DNA from 2 places in the Exiguobacterium sp. S22-S28 genome. Region 2 is predicted to be linked to the other one. Evidence: a T-box and tRNA genes for the amino acid it is inferred to sense, from the RefSeq annotation. Region 2 holds a T-box; the other holds one or more tRNA genes.
The links. A T-box is a leader RNA that pairs with one kind of tRNA and senses whether it is charged. The one in region 2 lies ahead of alaS (alanine--tRNA ligase), so its partner is inferred to be a tRNA-Ala.
Positions count from the first base shown of each region.

Region 1: it has a tRNA-Ala gene. The T-box ahead of alaS (alanine--tRNA ligase) is inferred to sense a tRNA for this amino acid. The anticodon was not compared.

Region 1 is NZ_JBHFFC010000033.1:141,983-150,574, forward strand. It holds gene ACHA8N_RS16405 (hypothetical protein) at 1-257, opposite strand, end outside; gene ACHA8N_RS16410 (hypothetical protein) at 279-740, opposite strand; gene ACHA8N_RS16415 (hypothetical protein) at 767-1,243, opposite strand; gene ACHA8N_RS16420 (hypothetical protein) at 1,258-1,707, opposite strand; gene ACHA8N_RS16425 (hypothetical protein) at 1,804-1,962, opposite strand; gene ACHA8N_RS16430 (S8 family serine peptidase) at 2,114-5,857, opposite strand; tRNA gene ACHA8N_RS16435 (tRNA-Ala) at 6,088-6,160, opposite strand; gene tatC (twin-arginine translocase subunit TatC) at 6,268-7,047, opposite strand; gene ACHA8N_RS16445 (twin-arginine translocase TatA/TatE family subunit) at 7,055-7,258, opposite strand; gene ACHA8N_RS16450 (redox-sensing transcriptional repressor Rex) at 7,258-7,917, opposite strand; gene ACHA8N_RS16455 (ABC-F family ATP-binding cassette domain-containing protein) at 8,074-8,592, shown strand, end outside.
Region 2 is NZ_JBHFFC010000029.1:181,235-189,826, forward strand. It holds gene mnmA (tRNA 2-thiouridine(34) synthase MnmA) at 1-1,111, shown strand, start outside; gene ACHA8N_RS12645 (tetratricopeptide repeat protein) at 1,125-1,781, shown strand; gene ACHA8N_RS12650 (VOC family protein) at 1,836-2,384, opposite strand; gene recD2 (SF1B family DNA helicase RecD2) at 2,502-4,727, shown strand; T-box leader at 4,770-4,988, shown strand; gene alaS (alanine--tRNA ligase) at 5,050-7,692, shown strand; gene ACHA8N_RS12665 (IreB family regulatory phosphoprotein) at 7,727-7,996, shown strand; gene ruvX (Holliday junction resolvase RuvX) at 7,993-8,415, shown strand; gene ACHA8N_RS12675 (DUF1292 domain-containing protein) at 8,428-8,592, shown strand, end outside.

The sequences.
Region 1 (8,592 bases), on a different contig from region 2:
TTCAAGACGGTCTCTTGATACAATTCAGCCGGCAGACGTCGTTTTAAAATCCGCAGACGCATGATTTCACGGACGACGCCCCCGAGACAAAGGAACGGAATCGAAAATAACGTAAACAGTCCCGTTTCCCAAAAATCCGGAATGAACCAACTGATGACTCCCAGCACTAAAACAGGAACCGGAATCAAGTGTTGGATTTTTTTCAACGGCGGTCCGAGCAGATTTAACCGTGCATTTTTTTCAAGCAATGTATTCATTTAATTTTCTCTCCTACTTTTTTATACGTTTTTATGAACCTCCTGATCACTGACGAAATCCGGATCATCACGTAATTGGATTTTTTTATATACGCGTTCACAGATCGCATAGAGTGGAATCAGGATGACCATAAGCGCCAACCACATCTGCCAAAACGGACGATCCATCGTCGCTACCATCAGGACGACAAAAATTGTATACAGGATGACTTGATAGATGATCCAAAAACGCCATTGTTTGGTTGCCAATTCTTCTCCGATATAGGATTCAAGAATCCGGCGCTTTTCAACTTGATACCGGTAATCGCACAAAAAGTAAGTTGCCGGTATCAGTAATACCATTAAACTCGAGTCAAACAATGTTGTCAGGATCCCGACTCCGATGAATAGTAAAATGCTCCAAATCATTTTTGTCCCTAAGATATTCTTATCCATGTAAGCCAGCGTTAATTCATGTAACCGTTCATCACGTGCCGTACGCATGATGTTCTCTCCTTTAACTACCCCTGTCATTCTTCCAGATACTTCACGTGCTTATACACTTCCTGATCACTGACGAAATCGGGATCGCCTGAACGTGCCATTTTCTTAAACAGCCAGTCGGTTGCAAAGTAAAGTGGCACTAGAATCAACGCCATCCAAAGGGCCGTCTTCCACCAGCCGAGATCGTTTGTCTCAAGTACTACGACGAGCAGCGTGCCATATAACACAATCTGAATTCCAAGCCACAGCATCGATTGTGTCATGATCTGATCTTTTGAAAGATACCGTTCTAAAATCCTCCGTTTTTCCAACTGGAACGGGAAATCAAAAATCAGATAAACAAGCGGCAATAGACCGAAGTAAAGTGCGGAATCCATCGTTTCCGAAAAGATGCCGAGCGTCGCCGCCACAGCCGCCATCAGCCAGCCGTTTTTTTGCAATTGACTTTTGTCGATGTAAGCAAGCGTCAACGCATGCAGTCGTTCGTCTCGTGCCGTTTGCATCTTGCTTTCCTCCTTCATCCCTGTTGGATTTCTGTTTCACTGATATAGCTCGGATCAATCTGTTTTGAACGGTAGGTCAAAATGCGTCGACAAAGCCAGTAAAACGGGATGACTCCGAGACACAGTCCAAGTAAAAAGGCTGTAGCTGAACGATCGGCTGTGAGCACAATCAAAGCAGCCAGCGCTCCGTATTGAAACAGCCCGACTCCGACATGAAGACGGAATAACCGGTCTGCTGATTCTTTCGACGTGTGACGGGCGACGATTTGAAAACGGCGGTGTTGCATCGCCATATCATACGCGAAATAAAGAGTCGGAATGATCAAGGCGAACAGCGGTTGCTCTAGAAAATTACTGACGAATAAGAAGAGTGCTAAAATGCCCCATACTTTAGCACTTGTTCGTTGATGCATGTGTTGATAAAGTTCCTGCAGTTCCGTCTGTTGAACTGTCACAGTATTCATTGAAACACGTTCCTTTCTGTCGTTCTTTACTGTCATATACTTACATTTTACCAGTTATGTTTCAAAAAAAAAGAAACTTCTGAAAAAAAGAAGTTTCTAGGCCGAGACTTGGATGATTAAATAGATCACGCTGTACGCGACAATGGCAAGCGGAATCATGGCGACACCAATCAGCCAACCGTTTTTATCACGAATTCCGAGATAAAGAACAAGACAGCCGACGATGAAGGCAATGAGTGTAGTAAATGGATTCATACGAATTTCCCCCTCAAAAGTAACCTGTATAGAAATTTCCCCTTCCCGGAACTTGATAAACACCAAAAGCATGTCTGCAACACACTGCGTGTCGAAAAAAATAGTGCTGGCTCCGGGGAAATACCACCGGGACCAGCACTGCCTGCAAAGCTTATTTCTTCGTGATGACGACTTTCTTCTCGACGACATGGCCGCCCAAGTCTTTTAGTTTCAAATTGTAGACGTTTTGACCTTTTTTCAAAGTAACGGTCTTGTTGATGGTTTTCTTGAATGCGCGCATCTGATACGGCTCTTTAAAAGCGTGTCGGTATTCCGAATTGCCGTTCAGATCAAACCGTAACTCATCGTAGTTGTCACGGATGACAATGGTCATCTTCGCTGTTTTTGTTTTACTGGAGACTGTTTTTGGAGCCGTCACTTGAATCGTCGGACGTTCCGAATCGATAATGACTTGTCGACTGAACGCGACACGGTTCCCTTTTTTATCATAGGCTTCGACTTTAAACGATTTTACACCGTCCGTCGTATACGTGATGCCATGGTTGAATGTGTAATGTTGCTTCGCCGCATCCCAACGTAATTTAACCGATTTTCCATTGATCTTAAACGACTTCACATCCGACTCATCCGCGACGTTTCCTGAAACCGTCACTTGTTGTGATGTCGCTAACCCGAGTGCTTCCGGTGTATCAATTTGTACGCTTGGAACCGCCTTGTCGACACCTGACGTGTTGACGTTTTTCTTAATGCGGTTTCCGGCATAATCCGATACGACCAGTGTCACTTTCGCACGGCTCGGGAGATCTGTCAGTGTATAGCTCTTCACCGACGGAGCCAGTGGTTCTTTTAAGACACTTTTTCCATCGACCAGAATATCAAATGAAGCGATACCTGTCCCTAAGTCCCCGGCTGTCCATGAAACCATTTTTTTATCCGCATTCCAATTCGTTGTGGTAGCAGGTGCTTGTGTATCCACATACACCGGGAACAATGCATTCTGCCATTTTGCATTCGGATAATCGACGATTGATTTCACTTGATAGTAGTACAGACCGTCCTTGACCTTCGAGCCGTTGACGGTTCCATCCCACGCAGCATTTGTCACCGATGTATAACCCGGCTCTTCTGCACGATCATAATAATTTTTGGTGACATCTTCTTGTGTCTCTAATTTGCGAAGCACCGCTTGATTCCGGTCGAGAATGGCATATTCCACTTTTTTCGCATTCCGCAGGAACGACAGGACTGGGAACGCTTCATCCGTGCTTCCATCTCCATTTGGTGAAAATGATACTTTTTCTTTGAGGACATCTCCTGCTGTATTAAGTCCAAGCAACGTATAGTCCTCGTTTATTTCTGTCGCGAGACCGGTCGCCCCGTAAAATGTTTGATCATCATAACTCGGCGCATCAATGATCGGTGCTTTATCCCACGACCCTTTAAAACCAACGTATGGAACCGTCAATTCCGGGTTTTTACTTTTCGTATCCATCAGACGAACAAAACCTTCAACGAAGTAGCCGTTCTCGAAGAGTGTCTCAAGCGGTACACCGTTTGCCCCGTCGATCGTATCTTTTAAATCAACCGTTACATTGACTTGCTTCGTACTCTTCGCATCAATCGCGACCGAGCTTGCTTTTTTCGAGCCGACTGTAAAGGAAATCGGGAATGTGCCTTTGTTGGCGTCAACAGCCCCGACTGTTCCCTTCTTAAAGATTCCGTCTGTCTCCAGTAAGTTCTTCCCTTTGACGACAAGGTCGGATTGGACCGTTCCGGCCAACTTGTACGTTAATTTTTCATTGCTGTAGTTCTTCAAGTCGAGCGTGAAGCTGAATTTGTCACCGACTTGTTTCAAGGCAGCTTTCCCTTCACCCGACTTCGTCTCGGTGACGACGACCGGTGTCTTCATCGCTGCACGCAAATCCATCAATCCGGCACCTTCACGGCGTGGCGAATAATAGTTGCCTGTTTTCGCTTCCTGATTATATGATCCTGAGTCTAGCTGCGGACGGGATGTATTCATCAAGATGTTTTTCGCCAGTTTGACCCGCGTTGCACCACTGACTTTAAAATCTTTATCGACGCGTTGCATGACGAGTGCCGTTCCTCCGGCAACATGTGGCGCTGCCATCGATGTTCCGCTCATGACACCATACTCGTTGTCGTTGAGTGTCGAGTAGATTTTTCCGCCTGGAGCCGTGATTTCCGGCTTAAAGTCAAGATTTGGTGTCACGCCCCACGATGTGAAATCAGACATCTCGCCGGCAACCGGATTCGGTGCCGAGACTGCTTTTCCGTCAAACGTCACCGTCAACGCTTTACCGGCCTTTGCTTTCGCTTCCAGTTCGTTCCCGTCCGCGATACTTAACGAGACGAGCGGAATCGTCGGTTTATTCAGCGACATGCTGACATAATCCCCGTGATCAACACGACCGCGGACGATGACACCGGCTGCACCTTGCTTTTCAGCTTCCGCCTGAATCATCCCGTAATTAAAGCTGCCGTCACGGACGACGAATACTACTTTATTCTTCACGTCTTTCCCCGTGTAGTTCGTTTCACTTCCGTCACCGACATAGATCACGTCTTTTGCTGCTTTGTCGAACACCGGAATCGGATTCGGTGAATCTTGTTTTTGGTAAGCGAGATAACCGGCGTCTTCTCCATCAACTGTTAGTGCCATCCCTTCAAGCGTCAACTGTGTGTTCTCGACGGAAGCGACCTGCAGCGCCTCACTGATCAGTCCGGGTGAACCGACGACACCGATATCCGGATTCGACGCGTATGGGTTTCCGGCGCCGTTTCCTGCATAACCAGAGTTACCAGCAGAGATCGCACAAAGAATTCCGTTGTTCATCGCATTGACGATCGCCTTTTGTTCCGGATCGTCTTTTTGAACGAATGATGCCGTCGAACCAAGGCTCATGTTGATGACATCTGCACCGAGAGCAATCGCGTCATCAATCGCTTTAATGTAGATATCACTGAACGTCGACGGCATGCCTGGATCATTTCCGAATACTTTCATTGCCAGAAGCTGTGTTTCCGGTGCGACTCCTTTAATACCGCCGCTCGCCTCATCGCCGTTGGCACCGACTGTACCGGCAACGTGCATCCCGTGCATGGAAGCTCCCGGACCGAGATCACGGATTTCACTGTCATGATCCGCATAGTTGTATCCGTACGGTACTTTTTCTGTAAAGTAGTTTCCTTTTAAGCCTTTTGAAGATTTAAAGCTTTCGACTTTTGACGAAGTCAAATCGACTTTCGTCTCCGGACTGAGTACCATGTCCTTGTGCGTCGGATCAATCCCTGTGTCGATGACGGCAACAATCGTTCCTTCCCCTTTATAACCGTAATCCTGCCATGTTTGCTTTGCATTGATCATGTCTTTACTATGTACCATGTTCGGTTTGGCGCCTTTTTCGACTTCAGGACGCGCATACTCATGGGCGATATGTACACTTTTGACTCCGCTTAATTTTTCCAATTCTTTGATTTCACCGTATTTGACTTCTCCGCTGAACCCGTTCAAAACGGTCGTAAAACTTTCTTTATAAGAAACCGCAATGTCTTTTTGGGCAATCGTTGCTTTGACTTCCTTCTGCTTATTGACGATTTGATTCTTGAGTATGACTTTTTCGGTATTGCTTAATGTGCTGTACCGTTTATTTTGAGCTTGTGCGTGTTCAATCGCCGCTTTTTGATCGAGTTCGACGACAATCCGGACTTTTTCATTTGGACTGTATGTTTTTTCCTGCCCTGTTTTTTTCACTGAGAGTGCTTGTGGCTTTTGGACATTCACTTTTTGTGATGACGTAAGTCCCTCGGCATGAACCAGGCTGGAAGATGTCATGAGGGCAGCTGCCATCAGAGCAATCTTCTTTTTCTTCATTCGATTTCCTCTTTTCTAAAAATGTAGTGTTTGACAAAAAAAGAATATTAAACGAAAATTCTGTATTTTTAGTTTAGTTAACTTTCTTATCATATACAATTCAATTTCAATCCTTTTTTGTTTTTTTACCGTTTTATGCCATCGTTATAACCATTATCCTAAATTCCCCATCTGTTATCCGGTCAACAAAAAAACTCTTGGTTGCCCAAGAGTTTTCAGGTAAAACGATATGGAGACTATCGGGCTCGAACCGACGACCTTTTGGCTGCCAGCCAAACGCTCTCCCAGCTGAGCTAAGCCCCCGTGTGTTTCTATTATGAGTATACCTATTGCTGTTCATTTTTTCAATATAAAATTAGACCGCTTACAAAAAAATTCTCCCTGCCGCGATGGCACGAGAGAATCTCTTATTAATCGTTCAACTCACGCATCAAATCCGCCTGTCGCTCCAGTTCTGCTTGTTGCTCCAAGATCAGTACTTTTTTATACGTCCGCGCTGAAATCAGGATGCTGATTTCATATAAGACGAACAACGGGACAGAAATCATTAAATGCGAAGTGACGTCCGGCGGTGAGATCAACGCCGCGACGACGAATAACGCAAAGTAGGCATACTTCCGATTCTTCCGCATGAAGAACGGCGTCACGAGTCCAAGGCGTGTCAAAAACATCGTCACGACCGGCAGTTGGAACAGTATTCCAAACGGGATCGTCAAGCGGATCAAAAAGCTGAAATAGTTCTCGACGCCGATGACTTGTTCGATGCCGAGCTCTTGTCCGAGCTCTGTCGATACTTCAAGTAAAAACGGTAACAACCAAAAGTAAGAAAATGAAACACCAGCTAAAAATAAGAAGAACGTTACTGGAATATACGTCAACGTCGCTTTTTGCTCTTGGTCATGCAGACCGGGACGGATGAACGCCCAAAGCTGGTACATCCAAAACGGTGACGCCAAGACGATTGCGATGATGAACGCAAGATTCAGATATAACATCAGTGGATCAGCCACGTTAAAAGCGTTCAGACCAATTCCGAGCTCCTTTAAGTCAGCCTGCAGAAAACGTACAAGCGGACGGACAAGCGGAAAAGCTGCAGCGAACATGACCACCACGATGATGAGCGACCAGATGATCCGTTTCCGGAGTTCATCTAAGTGCGTCGTCATACTCTGCTCTTGATCGATCGCCATGATTCACTCACTTCTCTTTCGTTTCGTCCTTTTTGTCTTTATCATCTTCCATGATGCCGTTTGTCGCGCTCTTGAATTCTTTTAACGTTTGACCGGCAGCGCGGCCGAGTTCCGGTAATTTTTTTGGTCCGAAGATGATTAAAGCGACGACGCCGATCAAGGCGATGCTCCCCGGGCCGATACCAAGTGTCAACGGGATTAAGTTTTCCATTATGATTTCACTCCTTCAGCTGATTGCGAATAATGCTTCATGAAATAAACAAGCGACTGCAACTCAATCGACAGATCGATGTGATGGACGCGAACATGGGCCGGTACGTTTAATCGTGCCGGTGTAAAGTTCAGAATGCCGGTCACACCATACTCAACTAACTCGTCCGCTACTGACTGGGCGAACTGGGACGGTACCGTCAAGATGGCGACGTCGACATGGTTCGCTTTGATTTGTTCTTTCATATCTGACACGTGGTAAATCGGAACGTCTTGTGTCGTCGTTCCGACCTTGTCCTCATCCGCGTCAAACGCGATGACGATACGAGTACTATTATTCTTTAAAAAGTTATAATTTGCAAACGCTGTTCCGAGGTGTCCAACCCCGATTAAGGCGACATTCGTGACCTCGTCTTGGTTGAGTGTCTTTCGGAAAAATGTTAACAAATGTTGAACATTGTAACCGTACCCTTTTTTCCCTAACGCCCCAAAGTAGGAAAAGTCACGACGGATTGTCGCCGAGTCGACTTTGACCGCTTCGCTGAGCTCGGCTGACGAGACGCGCAGCTTGCCGGAGTTGTAAAGACTCTGGATGAAACGATAATATAACGGCAGTCGTTTCGCCGTTGCTTGTGGTATTTTTGTGTCTGGCCCATTCATACTGCAGTTCCCCCTTCGTCCACGTTCTGACGTGGCACCCAAATCATTGCAAAGAATTCTACTCTCCTTGATTGTAAACCACTTCACATAGAGTAACAAATATTATATTCGGCAGGATTTTTCGTGATAGACTAAGGGGTGGAAGGATGGATGGATATGATTCTCTTACAAGTAAACCAACTCTCAAAATCATTCGGCGTTGAGCCGATTTTAGAAAATATTAAACTCGAAGTACAGGAACGGGACCGGATTGCCCTCGTCGGACGAAATGGTGCCGGAAAATCGACACTTTTAAAAATCATCGCCGGCGAGCTGTCGCATGACTCCGGGGAAATCATGAAGAGCAAGGAAGTGCGGATCGGTTACCTCGCTCAGGACAGCGGACTTGAGTCCAACGAATCGATTTGGAATGAGATGCTGACCGTGTTCGAACACCTGCAGGATCAAGAACGGGCGTTACGCCGGATGGAAATCGAGATGGGCATGGAACACATATTAAACGATCCGACTGCCTACGACCGTCTCTTGAAAACATACGATCAAGCGCAACATGACTTCTCGGAAGCCGGCGGTTATCAGTTCGAAGCCAACATCCGCTCCGTCTTACACGGGATGCGCTTTTATCCGGACGATTATTCCCGCCGGATTCAGACGCTTTCCGGTGGACAGCGGACC
Region 2 (8,592 bases):
AAAAGCACCGGAGGAAACAACGGTCGTCGTCGGTATGTCCGGCGGTGTCGATTCTTCCGTTACAGCTCATTTATTAAAAGAACAAGGATATAACGTCATCGGAATCTTTATGAAGAACTGGGACGATACAGATGAAAATGGATTTTGTACAGCAACGGAAGATTACGAAGATGTCATCGCCGTCGCCAATCAAATCGGTATTCCATATTATGCGGTCAATTTCGAAAAGGAGTACTGGGACAAAGTCTTTACGTACTTCTTGGATGAATACAAACTCGGTCGGACACCGAATCCGGATGTCATGTGTAATAAAGAAATCAAATTCAAGGCATTTCTTGACCATGCGATGCGCCTAGGGGCAGACTTTGTTGCGACGGGGCATTATGCTCGTGCCGTATACGAAGACGGCGAGCATAAATTATTACGCGGTGTCGACGCAAACAAGGATCAAACGTATTTCTTGAACCAATTGTCCCAAGATCAAATCGCCAAAGCGATGTTCCCAATCGGGCATATGGAAAAATCAGAAGTGCGGAAAATCGCCGAAGAAGCGAACCTTGCGACGGCCAAGAAAAAAGACTCGACCGGCATTTGTTTCATCGGAGAACGGAATTTCAAACAGTTCCTCAGCCAGTATCTGCCGGCTCAACCAGGTGAAATGCGGACACTCGAAGGCAAAACAATGGGACGTCATGACGGTCTGATGTATTACACAATGGGTCAACGTCACGGTCTCGGTATTGGTGGAGACGGGGAACCGTGGTTCGTCGTCGGGAAAAACCTGAAAGACAACATCTTGTTCGTCGAGCAAGGATTCCACAATGAATTGCTTTATTCAGAAGGGCTTTATGCGTCTGATATCAGCTGGACGGCAACGGTGCCTGCCGGGACAGAATTCCGCTGCACCGCGAAGTTCCGTTATCGTCAAACGGATACACCCGTAACAGTCCGTGTACTGGACGGTGGACGTTTAGACGTCGCGTTCGACGAACGGCAACGGGCGATTACTCCCGGACAAGCCGTCGTCTTTTATGACGGTGACGTATGTCTTGGTGGGGCGACGATTGATGATGCGTACAAAGCCGGCAAACAGTTAACGTATCTTGCGTAAGGGAGAGGTTTAAATGAACTACAACGAAGTCGGGTTCCGACATCTGGAATCCGGTAATTATGAATTGGCAGCTCAAGCCTTTAATGATGCCATCGAACAACAACCGAATGATCCGACCGGTTATGTCAACTTGGGAACATTGCTCCAATCAATGGACGATGCCGACCGCGCACTCCGGTTTTACGACAAGGCGCTTACGATTGATCCAACGTTCGCAAGTGCTCATTATGCCAAAGGTGCGCTGTATTTTTCGGCAGATTTACTGGTCGAGGCTGAAGAATCATTGCGTCTTGCTTTGCTGCATGGACTCGATGATGCCGATCTTCATTTCATGCTCGGACTGACGTATCAAAAACTGGGTGATCCGGTTCGAGGCATTCCTCGTTTAAAACAAGCGACAGAACTGAATGGTGTTGATGTAGAAATCGCCTTTCAGTACGGTCTTGCCCTCGCTCAGAACGAACAGATCGAAGAAGCAGCTGAAATCTTCGAACAAGTCTTGTTGCTGGAAGAGACACATACGGATGCCCGTTATAACTATGCGATTGCACTGGCATTTTTAGGTCAGCAGGAAGCGTGTTATACGGAACTTGAAACCGTGCTTGCGTATCAGCCGAACCACACGTTGGCGCAAGATGCGAAAGCCAAAATGGATGCTTTGTTGAACTAAAAAAGAGCGTTGCGACCGATGATTGAGAATCGGTTCGGCAACGCTTTTTTTTGATTAATGACCGACTTCACGGACGACGCGAAGCGGTGGACCGGAAAAGTCTTCATAGGCCTCGTCCATGTTTTTTGTATACAGTTCAATGACGTTTTGTTCCGTGTCCTTGAAGTACGCAGAATACTCTTTATCGTTCGATGTCTCTTGCTCGTCCCACTCCCGAATTTTGACATCAATCGACGCAGCACGTAACAGATCAAGAGCTTCATTAAATTCATTCTTCTCGATATAAAAGGCGCAATGGACATGCATGCCGCCTTCGTCATACAGGCTGTCCCACTCCGTGACGGGAAGACGTTTGACGGTCCGTTCCTCCATCGTGAAGTCACGCTTCAGCCAAAGACCAAGACGTGTGTTTCCCCCGATATACAGCCAGGTCGCCCAGACACCGTCTTGTTTTTCTTGTTCCTGACTCGGCTCCGCATCATCGGGCGCCCACTGCTCGACGATCGGGATGCCGAGCGTCCCGTTCCAAAACGCAACAGCGCGGTCCATATCCTCGACTTCTAATACTAATTCACATAATCCGGCAATCGGTAGACGTCCCATGATTCGTTCCTCCATTCGTATATTAGCTCAAGGAATGTTTCCCTCATTTAAAATCCGTTAAACGAATGCTATGATAATAGCAGAGTAACGGAGTCCAGAAAGAAAGCAGGTGGAGTGATGGAGCACCCCCATCAAGTAGTTGGTCGCGTCAAACGTGTGCTTTTTTCCTCCGAAGAAGAAGCCCATTCGATTGTTTTGATTGCCATCAAAGAAAAAAACTTTGAATTAAAAGAGACGGAACTTGTTGTCACGGGGACCGGCGTCGGAATCGAACTCGGTGGAACGTATCAAGCGTTCGGACGATTGATTGATCATCCGCGATTCGGTAAACAATTAAAAGCGGAGTTGATCCGGCGGTCGGTGCCGATGACAAAGCACGCGGCTGTCCGTTTCCTGACGAACGGTTCGTTTACCGGCATTGGTCCGAAAACAGCGAAAAATATTGTCGATGCCCTTGGTGAAGATGCCATCGACGTCATTTTAAAAGACAGCAAGGCGCTTGATCGTGTGCCTGGACTGAAACAAAAACAAGCGGATGTCATCTTTAGTCGCCTGGCGACGTTATACGGCGTCGATCAACTGATGCTCTTTTTAGCGCCGTTTGATGTCACCCCGAAACTGGCAGCGAAAATTTATGCTGCTTACGAAGGGGATGCGATGGCACGCATCCGTGAGAATCCCTATTCCTTAATGTACGAGGTTAGTGGAATCGGGTTTAAGACAGCCGACCAAATTGCCTCGCATCTGGGACTTGTCGGCTTGCATCCGGAACGGGTCGCAGCGTCAATCATGCATATTTTGGAGCAAGAGGCGGGCGAAGGACATGCCTTTGCGACCGTCGAATCGCTGTTGCAACGGGCACCTCGTCTGCTCGGCGAAGATCCCGGTGAGCGGCTGGAACAAGCGATCGAGCTGTTGTTGACGGAAGACAAGGTAAAACTCGAAGAAGGTTGTTTGTACTTACCAACGATTTTTTACGCCGAAGTCCGGGCAGCAAAAGAGTTGGCCCGCGTGATGGCGAATGGTGCGGAACAGGAAGTGGATGTTGCGACGATCTTATCAGCAATCGGGCAGCTCGAAGAACGATTCGGGATGGAATATGCGGTCCAACAACGAGAAGCGATCGAGCTCGCAGTCAAGGCTCCGCTGATGGTGTTGACAGGTGGTCCCGGTACCGGGAAGACGACCGTCATCAAAGGAATTTTGCATGCCCTTCAGGAAATTCACGACTGGCCGCTCGAAAAAAGTCAGGTCAAATCGGGTGATGTCTATCCGTATGTGCTCGTCGCCCCGACCGGACGAGCAGCAAAACGCCTGTCTGAAGCGACGGATGTCCCGGCCATGACGATTCACCGGCTCCTGAAATATGACGGAACGAACTTCCAATTAAACGAAGATCAACCGATCACAGGGAAGGTGTTGATCATTGATGAATCGTCGATGATTGATATTTATCTGTTGTCGAGTTTATTGAGGGCTGTGCCGAACGGAATGAAGATTCTGTTTGTCGGGGACCGTGATCAATTACCGTCGGTCGGTCCGGGACAAGTGCTCGCTGACTTGATGGATACGGACGGAATTCCGGTCGTCCGACTCAATGTCGTCCACCGTCAAGCGGAAGATTCCTCGATTCTCCGTTTAGCACATGACTTGAAAAACCGTGTCACCTCGGCCGATTTACTTGCTCCGTTGTCCGACCGTCGGTTCTATTCACTGGCACCGCAAGAATCCTTGCGTGGTATTGCCGCTTTTGCGGAGAAGGCACTTGCAAAAGGCTATTCGAAGTTCGACGTCCAAATTTTAGCCCCGACCTACCGTGGACAAGTGGGCATCGACGAACTGAACATCGTGCTTCAGCAGGTCTACAATCCGGAAGCGCCTAAAAAACGGGAAGTCAAACAAGGGACGCGGATTTACCGGAGCGGGGACAAGATTCTTCAGCTCGTCAACAATGCCGAAGAAAATGTCTACAACGGGGATATCGGTGAAATCGTCAATATTTTCTTTGCGAAGGAAAACGTCGATAAGGTCGATAAAATCATCGCTCGTTTCGATCAGACGGAAGTCGAATACAACCGGAGCGACTGGGATCAGTTCACACACGCCTATGCGATTACCATTCATAAAGCCCAAGGGTCAGAGTTTCCGATTGTTTTGATGCCGGTCTTTTTCACCGGTGCCTTCAAGCATTCCCGAAATCTTATCTATACGGCGGTGACGCGGGCGAAAGCCAGTCTACTTCTTTTCGGTGATCCACGTGCTTTTTATAAAGCCTCTCAGGAAGAAGAACCGCGCCGGCGGACACGACTCATCGAACGATTGGGCGGTATGACAAAGACTTGACGCGGTGCGTAAGATAGGTAATAATCACGATAGATGAATGGACGCAAAACGTTGATGGAAGTTAAGTAAGTCGAATGTTTCATGAACCAGAGAGAGGTGGGTGCGCTGGGACCATCTCCATGAAGAGTCGACTGAAGCTCCTTCCGGAGTCGAGTGCAAACACTTGCGGGTAATCTCCGTTAACGGATTTTTCGAGGTAAAGAGAGCATGTGTCTTTACGAACGAGGGTGGTACCACGAAAGCGATGCTTTCGTCCCTTTTCAGGGATGAATGTATCGTTTTTTTTGCGTTCAGGACAAATTAATCCATGGGGGTATTTTCGATGAAACCATTAAAACCGTTGACGGGTGCAGAAATCCGTCAGATGTATCTCGACTTTTTCCAATCTAAAGGACATGCAATCGAACCGAGTGCATCGCTTGTGCCGATTGAAGATCCAACATTATTATGGATCAATTCGGGTGTTGCTACGCTAAAAAAATATTTTGATGGACGGGTTATTCCGCAAAATCCTCGGATTGTCAACGCGCAGAAATCCATCCGGACAAACGATATTGAAAATGTCGGAAAAACCGCACGTCACCATACGTTTTTTGAAATGCTCGGAAACTTCTCTGTCGGAGATTACTTCCGTGAAGACGCCATCAAATGGGGGTGGGAACTGTTGACGAGTGACGAGTGGTACGGACTCGATCCGGAACGTCTCTCGGTAACGATTCACCCGGAAGATGATGCAGCACGTCAGATTTGGCTTGAACTCGGTGTCCCGGCTGAACGTATCATTCCACTGGAAGATAACTTCTGGGAAATCGGTGAAGGCCCATCTGGTCCAAACACAGAGATTTTCTTCGACCGCGGACCGGCATTCGGAGACGATCCAAATGATTCTGAACTATATCCAGGCGGTGAAAACGAACGGTATCTCGAAATTTGGAACATCGTGTTCAGTCAATATAACCATGATGGACACGGCAACTACACAGAATTACCACGTAAAAACATTGATACAGGAATGGGTCTTGAGCGGATGGCAAGTGTTATGCAAGATGTGCCGACGAACTTTGATACGGATTTGTTCATGCCGATCATTCACAAGACGGAAGAAATCAGCGGTAAACTTTACCGCGACGACGCAAAACTCGATGTCGCATTCAAAGTCATTGCTGACCACATTCGGACCGTTGCCTTTGCAATCGGAGACGGTGCGTTGCCTTCAAACGAAGGACGTGGCTATGTCTTACGCCGATTGCTCCGTCGTGCCGTGCGTTACGCAAAAATGCTGGGCATCGAACGTCCATTCATGTATGAACTCGTTGATACAGTCGGCAGCGTCATGGTCGATTTCTATCCACAAGTCCCGGAAAAGGCTGATTTCATCAAACGTGTCATTAAAAACGAAGAGGAACGGTTCCACGAAACGTTACATGACGGCTTGGCAATCTTGAATACAGTCGCGCAAACAGCTAAAAACAACGGGGAACAGATTATCAGTGGAGAAGATGCGTTCCGTCTGTATGACACATACGGTTTCCCGCTTGAATTGACAGTCGAATATGCAGAAGATCATCAGATGTCCGTCGACGAAGAAGGATTTAAACGGGCGATGGATGAGCAACGTAAACGTGCCCGTGCTGCCCGCGAAGACGGCGGTTCAATGCAGCAACAATCGGAAGTTTTGGCGACGTTGACCGTTCCAAGTCAATTCGTCGGTTATACGGAACTTGAGACGGATGCAAAAATCATTGCTTTGTTGCATGATGGAGAACGAGTGACAGAAGTTGCTGCTGGGGAAGAAGCACAGTTGTTGCTCGACATCACACCGTTTTATGCGGAAAGTGGTGGCGAAGTCGCTGACTCAGGAACAATTACAGGACCGGATTTCGTCCTCGATGTCAAAGATGTACAAAAAGCACCGAATGGTCAAAATCTGCATACCGTCATCGTTCGGACGGGCATTGCCTTGGCAGATGCGACAGTTCGTGCGACGGTCGAAGCGTCGTCCCGTCAGGCAATCACAAAAAATCATACCGCAACACATTTGTTGCATAAAGCACTGAAAGATACACTCGGCACACATGTCAACCAAGCAGGTTCACTTGTATCGGCAGATCGTCTCCGTTTTGACTTTTCACATTTTGGGGCAGTAACGGCAGAAGAATTGACAACAATCGAACAAGATGTCAACCAAGCAATTTGGGCATCACTTGCAGTCGAGATTGAAGAGATGAACATTGCCGATGCGAAAGCAAAAGGCGCAATGGCACTGTTTGGTGAAAAATATGGCGAGACGGTTCGTGTCGTTTCAGCGGGCACATATTCCATCGAATTATGTGGCGGAATTCATGTTCAAAACACGGCAGAAATTGGTCTGTTCAAGATTGTTTCAGAATCAGGAATCGGAGCTGGAACACGACGGATCGAAGCAGTAACAGGTGCTGGAGCATATCGTGTGATGAACGGTCACTTACAGACACTTGAACAGGCAGCACGTGTACTGAAAACAAAAACGACGGAAGTGCCGGGACGGATCGAAGCGCTTCAAGCTCAGCTTCGGGAAACGGAGCGTGCACATGAATCGTTACAAGCAAAACTTGCGAATATTGAAGCGGCGTCGCTAAAAGATGATGTTGAGCATATCAACGGAGTCCAAGTTCTCTCGAAACAAGTGGATGTTTCGGATATGGATGCACTCCGCGGTATGATGGATGAGTTGAAATCAAGTCTCGGTTCAGCAATCATCGTTCTTGGTAGTGCACAAGGCGATAAAGTCAACCTCGTTGCGAGTGTCTCGAAAGACTTAATCGATCAAGGATACCATGCCGGTAAATTGATCAAAGAAGTGGCAACACGCTGCGGCGGCGGCGGCGGCGGTCGTCCGGATATGGCGCAGGCTGGCGGAAAAGATGCTGCGAAATTAAACGAAGCACTTGCGTTTACTTCACATTACGTGCAATCACTGGCATAATAGAGAAGTAGTGTAAATGAAAGAGGTGATTAACGTGAGTCAGATGGATCAAACGATGAAATTTAATTTTCCAGAAGACGATAGCCAAGCAGCAACACGTGAAGTGTTGTTAACGGTTTATCATGCTTTAGAAGAAAAAGGCTATCATCCGATCAACCAGATTGTCGGATATTTACTTTCCGGTGACCCTGCTTACATTCCTCGTCATAACGATGCACGTAATATGATCCGAAAGATTGAACGTGATGAACTGTTAGAAGAACTCGTGAAATCTTATCTATCGGAGAGTGGAGACAAAAAATGAAGCGTGCCATCGGACTTGATGTCGGTTCGAAGACGATTGGAGTGGCGGTGAGTGATTTGATGGGTTGGACGGCACAAGGCGTTGAGACCATCAAATGGACAGAACCTGAATATCCGGTCGCCTTCAAGCGACTCGAGGCAATTATTAAGGAATACGGTGTCGAAATCATCGTCATCGGACATCCGAAAAACATGAATGGATCGATTGGTCCGCGGGCCGAGGCGAGTGAAGCCTTTGCACGGGAAATCGAGACACAGACAGGCCTTTCGACTGTTCTGGTCGATGAAAGATTGACGACGATGCAGGCAGAACGTATGCTGATTGATGCCGACGTCAGTCGAAAAAAACGAAAACAAGTCATCGATAAGATGGCAGCAGTCATGATCCTACAATCGTATTTGGATCGGGCAAACCGATAAGGAGGAAATGAGATGTCGGAAGAAAAACGGCAGTATCTCTTTCCTGATGAAGACGGTGGCGAACATCTTTTCGAAGAGTGGTACCGTTATGTCAGTGAGCGAACCGGTAAGACCTATCTATTTCTCGAAATGATTGGTCATCCGGAAGAGGGCGCAGATGATTTAATCATTTGCGAA